DNA from 3 places in the Pseudoalteromonas sp. NZS71 genome. Region 2 is predicted to be linked to each of the others. Evidence: predicted binding sites of a transcription regulator. Region 2 holds the regulator's gene; each other region holds the start of a gene.
What was found. Region 2 encodes LexA, which represses DNA repair genes until DNA is damaged. Its sites were predicted from a motif close to TACTGTATNNNNATACAGTA; they were not measured.
Positions count from the first base shown of each region.

Region 1: I6E85_RS16265 (SulA-like leucine-rich domain-containing protein) is a predicted target of LexA. The motif match lies at 1,454-1,473, and genes of this name have one in related genera.
Region 3: I6E85_RS02165 (YebG family protein) is a predicted target of LexA. The motif match lies at 2,002-2,021, and genes of this name have one in related genera.

Region 1 is NZ_JADYWS010000026.1:66,868-70,156, reverse strand. Features, by position in the region: gene I6E85_RS16275 (diguanylate cyclase) at 1-404, shown strand, start outside; gene I6E85_RS16270 (YchJ family protein) at 479-958, opposite strand; gene I6E85_RS16265 (SulA-like leucine-rich domain-containing protein) at 997-1,431, opposite strand; gene I6E85_RS16260 (tetratricopeptide repeat protein) at 1,730-2,194, opposite strand; gene I6E85_RS16255 (NCS2 family permease) at 2,313-3,289, shown strand, end outside.
Region 2 is NZ_JADYWS010000040.1:11,541-14,829, reverse strand. Features, by position in the region: gene I6E85_RS19250 (hypothetical protein) at 255-635, shown strand; gene I6E85_RS19245 (PaaI family thioesterase) at 636-1,076, opposite strand; gene lexA (transcriptional repressor LexA) at 1,244-1,861, shown strand; gene coxB (cytochrome c oxidase subunit II) at 2,346-3,289, shown strand, end outside.
Region 3 is NZ_JADYWS010000002.1:229,522-232,810, forward strand. Features, by position in the region: gene putP (sodium/proline symporter PutP) at 1-1,358, shown strand, start outside; gene I6E85_RS02165 (YebG family protein) at 1,633-1,950, opposite strand; gene I6E85_RS02170 (helix-hairpin-helix domain-containing protein) at 2,264-2,560, shown strand; gene I6E85_RS02175 (DUF6170 family protein) at 2,585-2,887, opposite strand; gene dsbB (disulfide bond formation protein DsbB) at 2,889-3,289, opposite strand, start outside.

The sequences.
Region 1 (3,289 bases), on a different contig from region 2:
AAAAAGTCGACTACGCACTATTACTCATCGATATAGACTACTTTAAGCAATACAACGATCTTTATGGTCATGTGCAAGGCGATACGGTTTTAAACCTTGTTGCACAAACTATTACTAATAGTTTGCAAAGGCCAACCGATTTTGTTGCGCGTTACGGCGGCGAAGAGTTTGTAGTTGTTCTACCGCATACAAGCACTGAAGGTGCAATTTGTGTTGCTGATAAAATTAAACAAAATGTGGTCGATTTAGGAATATTACACAGATATTCAGAATATGACTTTGTGACTATTAGTATTGGCGGTGCAACCCTACAACCGTACGTAAATAACAAAAACACCTTGCAGATCGCAGATGAAAAAATGTATGAGTCCAATATGCAAGGCCGTAACCAAGTGTGTTTTTAAGTTTAGCTAGCTAATAAATCACTTTGCCACTTAAAAACACCTTGTAGGTGATAAATATTAAATAAGATTATTTATTACACGCTATGACATTTTTTGTACTTTTTATTGCTACCACATGGGCAGTCATCATTTCTGCCCACTTTAATATCTTCAACAGGATATATAGTGCCATCTAAATAACGCCATTGAGTGTTTTCTTTAATAAACTGCGATTTTTCGTGAAGCTCACAAAATAAGTTTTGATAAAAATATTGGGCTTTAAATTCTACAGTACCGGTATCGCCATCATGGCTTGACCCAATTACATCAAGATTTATAAATCGACAGCTGTTAGCAAAATCATTGATTTCTTTAACCGGATTTTCAGCTTGTTTTTCTTTTGCGTAGGTTTGATAAACATATTCTGCATTTTTAATAACATAAGCGCTGAATCGTGAGCGCATAAGTTGTTCAGGAGAATCAGCCTGTTTAACAGATAAGTGAAGCGGCTCGCAGCAATCGGCATAATTGTGCCCACTGCTGCAAAAACATAATGTGGTATTGAGTGAAGTCATAATAATAATACAAAGTCTAAAACATTAGTTTAACAAGCTTATTGGGCGAGTGATATCTCTGTTGTTTGAGACTTTTTAGTAAAACAGTATAGTTTTGTATTCGTTTTACTTAAATCGAACGATAGATTCGTAAGTAGTTGGTTATTAACTATATCGGTCCAGGTAATTACCGCTGCAAAGTTTCCGTTATGTAATGCAGAATTTAATACATACTCTAAATTTACTAGGTGCTTTTGTCTAATAACAAGTAATTTACTTGTATCAATAGAGCATGAGTCAAGTAAAGCTTTGCTAGGTACGTGATCTGGAGCAATTAGTAACGTCCATGCATTAGAGCTATTGTATTGGTGTAATACTTTTAAAAGCTCAAAGGTCGCTGAAATTTCATCTTCAATTTGAATCAAATTCACGCAATCGCTTTGCTCATCTTGTTGGTAACTTTTAACTGTTCTTACGGTAATAGGCTGTAACATAATTTCACTCACTGGGTTTTTATACAGTATTTATATACAGTAGTTTATACAGTGCTTTCGTGCAAGCCTTTTATGCTATTTATTTGTACAGTTATTCAGCTTTTGATCATTGTTTTTATTTTTTTGATTTATAATTCTTTATTAATCAGCTTGTTATGGAATTATTTTTGAGAAGGTATTCTAAAAATAAATTTTTGAGCAGTGTCTTCATTTTGGGGTTTTATACTGTATAGGATTATCTTTGTAACCATATACAGTATTTTTTTACACTGCATACAGTACTTCTATCATGGTTAGCTTATGTGTTTTCACTCGTGCGAGGGATCATATGAGAAAACTGGAGTTGGTGGATTTGTTCGTACAAACTTGCCGCATAACATTGAGCATCTTTAAATCGCTTAGTTTCGATATGTTTGCGTATATCTGTAACCGCTGCAGTGGCAGGGGCGTACCCTTGGCTACTTGCTAAGCTTAACCAAGCTACAGCATGAAATACACTTTGTGGCACGCCTTCACCTTTCACAAAGAATAAACCTAAATAAAACTGTGCTCTATGGTTTCCCGCCATTGCAGCAAGCCGCATCCATTTTGCAGCCAATGGAGCTTGATTATTTTTTAAATAATATAGGGCTTTATTTAACGTACTTTGCTCATCTTTTTTATTATCAACGGGCACAGAGGTATTTTCGGGTTGAGTAACAAAACCTAAAATATTATCTAGCTGTTGCTCTAAGTCTTGCTCACAAGGTGTTGTTTTAAGCATATTGGTTCATTTATTATTTTAACTACTCTAACAGTTTAGTATATAGCAAGGTAAAATGTCCTGTAAAAGATAATTTTTATGTTAAAATCTCGCCACTTTTTACTATCACAAGTTTATTATGTTCGAAGCCTTATTTAAACTGAGCGAAAATAATTCAACAGTTAAACGCGAATGCGTTGCTGGCCTAACTACCTTTATAACTATGGTATACATTGTATTTGTAAACCCGGCTATGCTCGCAGAGGCTGGGATGGATCAAGGGGCTGCATTTGTAGCGACATGTATAGCAGCTGCGATAGGCTGTTTTATAATGGGTTTATGGGCTAACTATCCATTAGCATTAGCGCCTGGTATGGGACTAAATGCCTTTTTTACGTATGGTGTCGTATTAGGAATGGGTTATACCTGGCAAGCCGCGTTAGGGGCTGTATTTATGTCGGGTTGTATATTTTTGTTTTTAAGCTTATTTAAAGTCAGAGAGTGGATTATTAATGCCATACCTCTGGTGCTCAAGCGAGCAATCGCAACGGGTATAGGTGCTTTTTTAGCATTAATTGCCCTTAAAAATGCAGGCATTATCGTCTCAAGCCCGGCAACATTAGTGCAGTTGGGCGACATTACTTCTCCAGGACCGTTATTGGCTATATTAAGCTTTTTTGTAATTGCAGCGCTTTTATATCGCGATTTTAAAAGTGGCGTACTTATTAGTATCTTATTAGTGACTGGCATTGCTTTAAGTTTGGGGCTTGTTGAATATCACGGTGTTATGGCTATGCCACCATCAATAATGCCTACTTTTATGCAGCTAGATTTTGCAGCCGCTTTTGATATATCAATGATGAGTGTTATTTTTGCTTTCTTGTTTGTCGATCTTTTTGATACTTCGGGTACATTAGTTGCGGTAACTCAAAAAGCAGGTTTAGCTGATGAAAAAGGTAACATGCCTCGTTTAGGGCGCGCATTAAGTGCTGATAGCTCAGCAACAATTGCAGGTGCGATGCTAGGTACGTCTACGACTACATCGTATATAGAATCGGTTGCTGGTGTATCTGTTGGCGGACGTACTGGCTTAACAGCTGTAGTTGTAGGCATTTG
Region 2 (3,289 bases):
ACATTTTGTCGCAGTTTAAACTATAGCTTACTGTAATCATTTAAAAATAAAAAAGATTACACTTAAATTCCTAACATGACTTATCTGTTTAATTGAGCTGAATGTTTGATATCCAGCTAGCTTTAAATGCTAAAAAATACTTAAAAGCTGCGAAATATCCATATAAAGTGGTTAATAGAGCATAGTTGATTTGGTATAACGGTAAAACTGCGTTAAAGTTTGCAATGAAATTATTAGAGGATAAATACGAAACGATGTCGGAAATTCAATTTTTAAATGTAGATCTTGAGCTTGAATCAAAGCAAGATATTAGTTTGCTAGTGGCGGACTTGAAAAAAGTCGCGACGATTTTACATTATGACAAAGACGAATACCGTCAACTAGCGCGTATTGAAGCTACAGGTGAGGTGAGCACACCTGATAAAGCCATAAACCATATATGTGAGCTTATTGAATCGTGTTCGCGTAACGCGCTAAAGCAATGGTTAAGCTGTTCACGTAGAACGTTTGATATTGGTTTTGAATCAGGGACTTCTCCTAAGTGCTTTAATCAAGCCTTAGATGCAGATACATTATTGCGTATATCTGCGATTGGTGCGGGTATGGAAATTACCATTTACCCAATCGAAAAGTAACTATCTTCGCTCTACGACTGCTGCGGTCATTTTTGATACGCAGCACAGCTCATTGCGGCTATTTGTAATTTTTATTTCCCATACTGAACTACGTTTACCAATATGAAACGCTCTTGCCGTTGCTGTTAAAGTGCCGTTGCGAGATGCTTTTAAATGACTTGCGCTAATCTCCTGCCCTACACAGTAAAATTTAGTAAAATCGACAACAAAGTTAGCGGCATAGCTGGCAACTGTTTCGGCAAGTACAACGTTAGCACCGCCGTGAACCATCCCCATTGGGTTATGATGCTCAGGAATTGCCGGCATTGTGGCAACCAGATAATCATCGCCAATTTCTGTGACTTCTATCCCCATAGTTTTCATTAATGTTCCTTGGCCATTAATGCCTTGTTCTAACTGCTTGCACAGCTCTAAGGTGATGGGCTGGTACCAAATACTCATAATGTCTCCTTTGCATTTTTAATCATTTATAAACTTAGCTTTAGTTATATCCCTAAAATGTACACAAGTGAAATTACTTTAGCTATTTTAAGGCTTAATTTAAATTTGCGATTTTTATTTAACTGTATATACTCACAGTTAAATGTACTGTATGGAAAACCAGTTGTATGCGACCATTAACGAACCGCCAAGCTCAAATACTCGAACTAATTAAAGTTTTTATTAAAGACACTGGTATGCCTCCTACACGTGCTGAAATAGCGCAAACATTAGGTTTTAAAAGTGCCAATGCTGCTGAAGAACATTTAAAAGCACTTGCTAAAAAAGGCGCAATTAAAATGAAACCAGGTGCAAGCCGTGGTATTCAGTTAATTGAAGAAGAAGAGCCAGAACAATTAGGTTTACCGCTTATAGGGCGTGTTGCTGCTGGTTCACCTATTTTGGCGCAAGAGCACGTTGAAAGTCACTGCAAAATCGATCCATTAATGTTTAAACCGGCTGCAGATTTTTTACTACGCGTTAACGGTATGAGCATGAAAGATATTGGTATTATGGATGGTGATTTACTTGCTGTACATCGTACTCAAACCGCTGAAAACGGGCAAGTTGTTGTTGCCCGCCTAGACGAAGACGTAACTGTAAAACGTCTTGAGAAAGCGGGTCGTAAAGTATTACTTCATGCTGAAAACGACGATTTTGAATCTATTGAAGTAGATCTTGAGAATGAGTCTTTTAATATTGAAGGCTTAGCCGTTGGCGTTATAAGAAACGCTGATTGGATGTGACTTTAAAAATAGCTTTTAAACAAGCAGTTTTATAAATGCGTACTAATTAGTACGCATTTTTGTTTTAAAATTTGTACTAAAAAATAGGGCGTAAACAGCCCACTGACTATTTAAGCTGTAAACTTTTTTGCACTTATATTTTCCTCCTCCGAATGCGTTAAACCCCTTTGTTTTGCTCATATCTTGAACTTCCTGTTGCCCAGTTGATTACCGATTTTTTATTAATTATTCAATATCACCTGATTGTTTTTTATACTAAAACTTGCTTGTTGTTCGTTTTTTAGCTAATTGTTAATGTGCTGAGCTAATAATAACTCACAGCTTTTTAGTTTTGAGAACACACAATATACACAAACTCGTTGTTGGCGCAGCAAAACCAATCAATATTAAATAAGATTGGCTAAAAAAATAAAAATAACGAATTGGCGTTTAAGCCGTATGCCTCTTCGCTTTGCATTCGCAATAGCATCAAAGGAGCCGTCACATGGGTAAACTGACCTCTACCTTGTGGCTTATATTATGTGTTTTTTCGCACCCAGTTTTGGCTAACAGCCAATACAATATGCGCAAAGGCGTAACCGATATAAGCAATAATGTATATCAGCTGCACATGACCATATTTATAATATGTTGTGTGATTGGGGTGATAGTGTTCGCAATTATGTTTTGGGCACTTATTCATCACCGCAAATCTAAAGGGGCTGTACCTGCCCAATTTCACGAAAGCACTAAAGTAGAAATACTTTGGACTGCAATCCCGTTTGTTATTTTAATTGCTATGGCAGTACCAGCCACTAAAACCCTAATTGCAATGGAAGATGCCAGCAAAGCTGATCTCACTATTAAAATTACAGGCTCGCAATGGAAATGGCATTATGAATATATGGGTGAAGATGTAGAGTTCTACTCTATTTTATCTACCCCGCAAGATGAAATCGCGAACCTTGCAGATAAAAATCCTAACTACTTACTTGAGGTTGATAAGCCTCTTGTACTGCCAATAAATCAAAAAGTACGATTTTTAATGACTTCTGACGATGTTATTCACTCTTGGTGGGTACCTGATTTTGCAGTTAAAAAAGATGCGAATCCCGGCTTTATAAACGAAACATGGACGAACATAAACGAAGAAGGTACTTACCGAGGCCAATGTGCTGAGTTGTGTGGTAAAGATCATGGCTTTATGCCTGTTGTGGTGGTCGCTAAATCTGAGGCTGATTTTAAAACGTGGCTTGCAGATGCAAAGCAAGCTAAACAAAAAGCAGCATTAGCAGATGCCGCATTACTTGATAAAACCCTCCCAAAAGAAGAATTAATGACTTTAGGCGAACAAGTATATATGGCCAATTGTGCTGCATGTCATCAGCCTACTGGCATGGGGTTACCGGGTGTATTTCCTGCACTTAAAGGCAGCCCTATAGTGCTTGG
Region 3 (3,289 bases), on a different contig from region 2:
TATCACCAAGTGTTGCTGCACTATCTGCAGGTGCATCTGACATGAGTGGCTGGATTTTAATGGGCCTACCTGGTGCGATGTTTGTTACTGGTTTTAGTAGTACATGGATAGCAATTGGTTTGGTGATTGGTGCTTGGTTAAATTACCTGTTAGTTGCACCTAGATTACGTGTGTACACTGAAAAAGCAAATGACTCTATAACAATCCCAGATTACTTCTCAAATCGCTTCAATGATAAGTCAAACTTATTACGTGTTGTATCAGCTGTTGTGATTATAGTCTTCTTTACTCTTTACACGTCATCTGGTGTTGTAGCCGGCGGAAAATTGTTTGAAAGCTCATTTGGTTTAAGTTATGAAGTGGGTTTATACATTACAACGGGTGTCGTTGTTTTATACACTTTGTTTGGTGGTTTTTTAGCGGTTAGCTTAACTGATTTCGTGCAAGGTTGTATTATGTTCATCGCGCTGATTCTAGTGCCTACCGTTGCATACTCTTTACTTGAACAACCTCTAGAATCTACTTTACATAGTGTAAATCCAGATATGCTTAACTGGATTGGAGCAGGCTCTGCATTAGGTATTATTTCTGCAATGGCATGGGGTTTAGGTTATTTTGGTCAACCACATATCATCGTTCGTTTTATGTCGGTACGTAGTGTTAAGGATATGCCTAAAGCTCGCCGTATTGGTATGACATGGATGATTGTTGCTGCCCTTGGTGCTGTTGGTACTGGTATATTTGGTGCTGCTTATACTTATGAGAATAATATTGTAGTTGAAGATCCTGAAACGATTTTCCTAATTCTTTCTGAGTTATTGTTCCATCCACTTATTGCTGGCTTTTTACTAGCTGCAATTTTGGCTGCTATCATGAGTACTATCTCATCGCAATTGCTAGTAAGCTCAAGTTCATTGACTGAAGATTTATATAAAACATTTTTACGTAAAGATGCTAGCGACTTTGAATTAGTTACTGTTGGTCGAATTAGCGTTGCATTTGTTGCCCTGTTTGCAATTTATTTAGCGTACGATAGAGATAGCTCTATTTTAGACCTAGTAAGTAATGCATGGGCAGGCTTTGGTGCTGCTTTTGGACCTCTTGTATTGTTTAGCCTTTATTGGAAACGTATGAATTTTGCTGGCGCCTTATCTGGTATGTTAGTAGGTGCGTTTACAGTGCTTGTTTGGATTTATGGTCCGTTTACTATTAATGGTGAAAGTTTAAGTAGCTTTATGTATGAAATAGTACCTGGCTTTATTTTAGCGAGTATCGCAATTGTTGTTGTTAGCTTAGTAACAAAAGAGCCAGAGCAAAACATCACTGCTTTATTTGATGAAGTAGAAAAAGAGCTTTAAATAGCAATTACTATTCATTTTAAAATGAGTAGTAAGTAATACCAATCCGCGATAATACTTAATCATTTTGCGGTGCTAAACGTGTTGCTACCGGCGTTAAAAAATTATCATTTAGAACAACTAAATATCAATTTTTTGCCTAGCTATCAACACGTTTTTCCACCCTCAAAATAGATCACTTAATTAAGCGAATTGGTATAATAAAAAAGGGAGCAACTAAGTTGCTCCCTTTTTTATTTAGTTTGTCCCGTCCGAGGAGAGGGCAATCTACGAGTTAACTTGCTTTTTTATCGTTGTTATCTTCAATTGACGCAACGTTATCTGACTTTTTACTTTTTGCTGGCGCTTTGGTAACAACTGGATCTTTGCCGCCCTTTAATATGGTCATAAAGTCATCTTTGCTTTTCGCTATTTCTAAAGCAAGTGATTCAATTTGTTGCTCACTAAGCGGTACGTCTACCTTTTCTAGCATTAGCTCAAGTGATTCTGCTATATCGAGCATCTTGTCATAAGCATCAGCTTCTTTTTTGGTAGTAAACGTCATACGCTCGACTCCGTTTCGTTCTACAACATATTTAACAACAACAGCCATGATTTCTCCTGCAAAATTGCTTGGCACCGTGGTTTGTAAAAACCATTAGATTACTGTTTTTATGTACAGTAATGGTTTGGGCGTAAATTTGCAAGCGCGAAGTATTAATTTTTAGGTGTCTTAAATTTGACAAAAAACGGTAACTTTACTTTAGTTAAGCAATCACTTGTTGTACCAGCTGCATTTTCAGGATTTCGGATCATAGTGATAATGCGTTTAGGTACACTTTAAATGATGAGCTTTTCAGTTCCTTACTTTTTGGTTTTCCTGAGCAACATTCAAAATTAAGAAAAGAAGAATAGGGACAAGTTTGATGAAAACGTTAAAAAATTTATTCATAATAAGCTTATTATGCTTACTACCTGCAACTACCGTATATGCACAACTATCGGAAGTAACTAAGCAAATGCCTCAAGTTGAGACAATTAGTATAAATAATGCTGATGCAGAGATGCTTGCTAAGCTACCAGGTATAGGTAAGAAAAAAGCGCAGGCAATTGTGGATTACCGTGAAGAAAACGGCGAATTTAAAAGCGTTAGTGATTTATCGCAAGTTAAAGGAATTGGTAAAAAACTATTAGCCAAATTAGAGGGGAAAATTTCACTTTAATAGCAGTAGATAACAATCAGGGCGCTATGCGCCCTGATTAAATTGTTTTAATGCATCGCTTAAGTGTTTTTTAGCAAAGTTGATTTCAATAGGTGTTGTTAAAAGTGGGTAGCAAAGTCCGCCGAGTATCAAAAACGGGATTAATATCCAACCTTTAAATACCGTGAATATTAAAAATAGTGGACTTAGTAATATTAATTTAATAATACGCAGTAACACTTTATCAGTTGGCGATAACATACTTAAAGAAAGTGCTATTACGTCTTGGCGCTTGCGTACTTTTAGATGTTTAAGCTCATCTAATTGGCTTGAAAAAAATGTAAACATATCAAATCGACTTTTTAATTAATAAACGGCCAATAACTATAATAAATAGTGTTAGTGAGAAAATCCCAAATATAATTTCCATCCAAGCAGGCATGCTCAAACCAACAAACTGCCAATCTATATTTCCACAATCCCCGGTCGCCTGAAAAAAGCTAGGTATCCATTCATGTAGCGGCATAAACGATGGGAAGTTTGGTTCAAACTCACAGCTAAATGCAAAGGGGTCTGTGGTGGTTTGCATATCAATATGCTCGCGAGCAATTAAATATCCCCAAACACTCGATACACCCCAAATTACATACGCTAATATACGAACTGCTTTGCTCTGTGGTTTAGTCGAACCTACGATTCCTGCGCCTAATAGACCCAGTACGGCTGTACGTTGATATATGCACATTATGC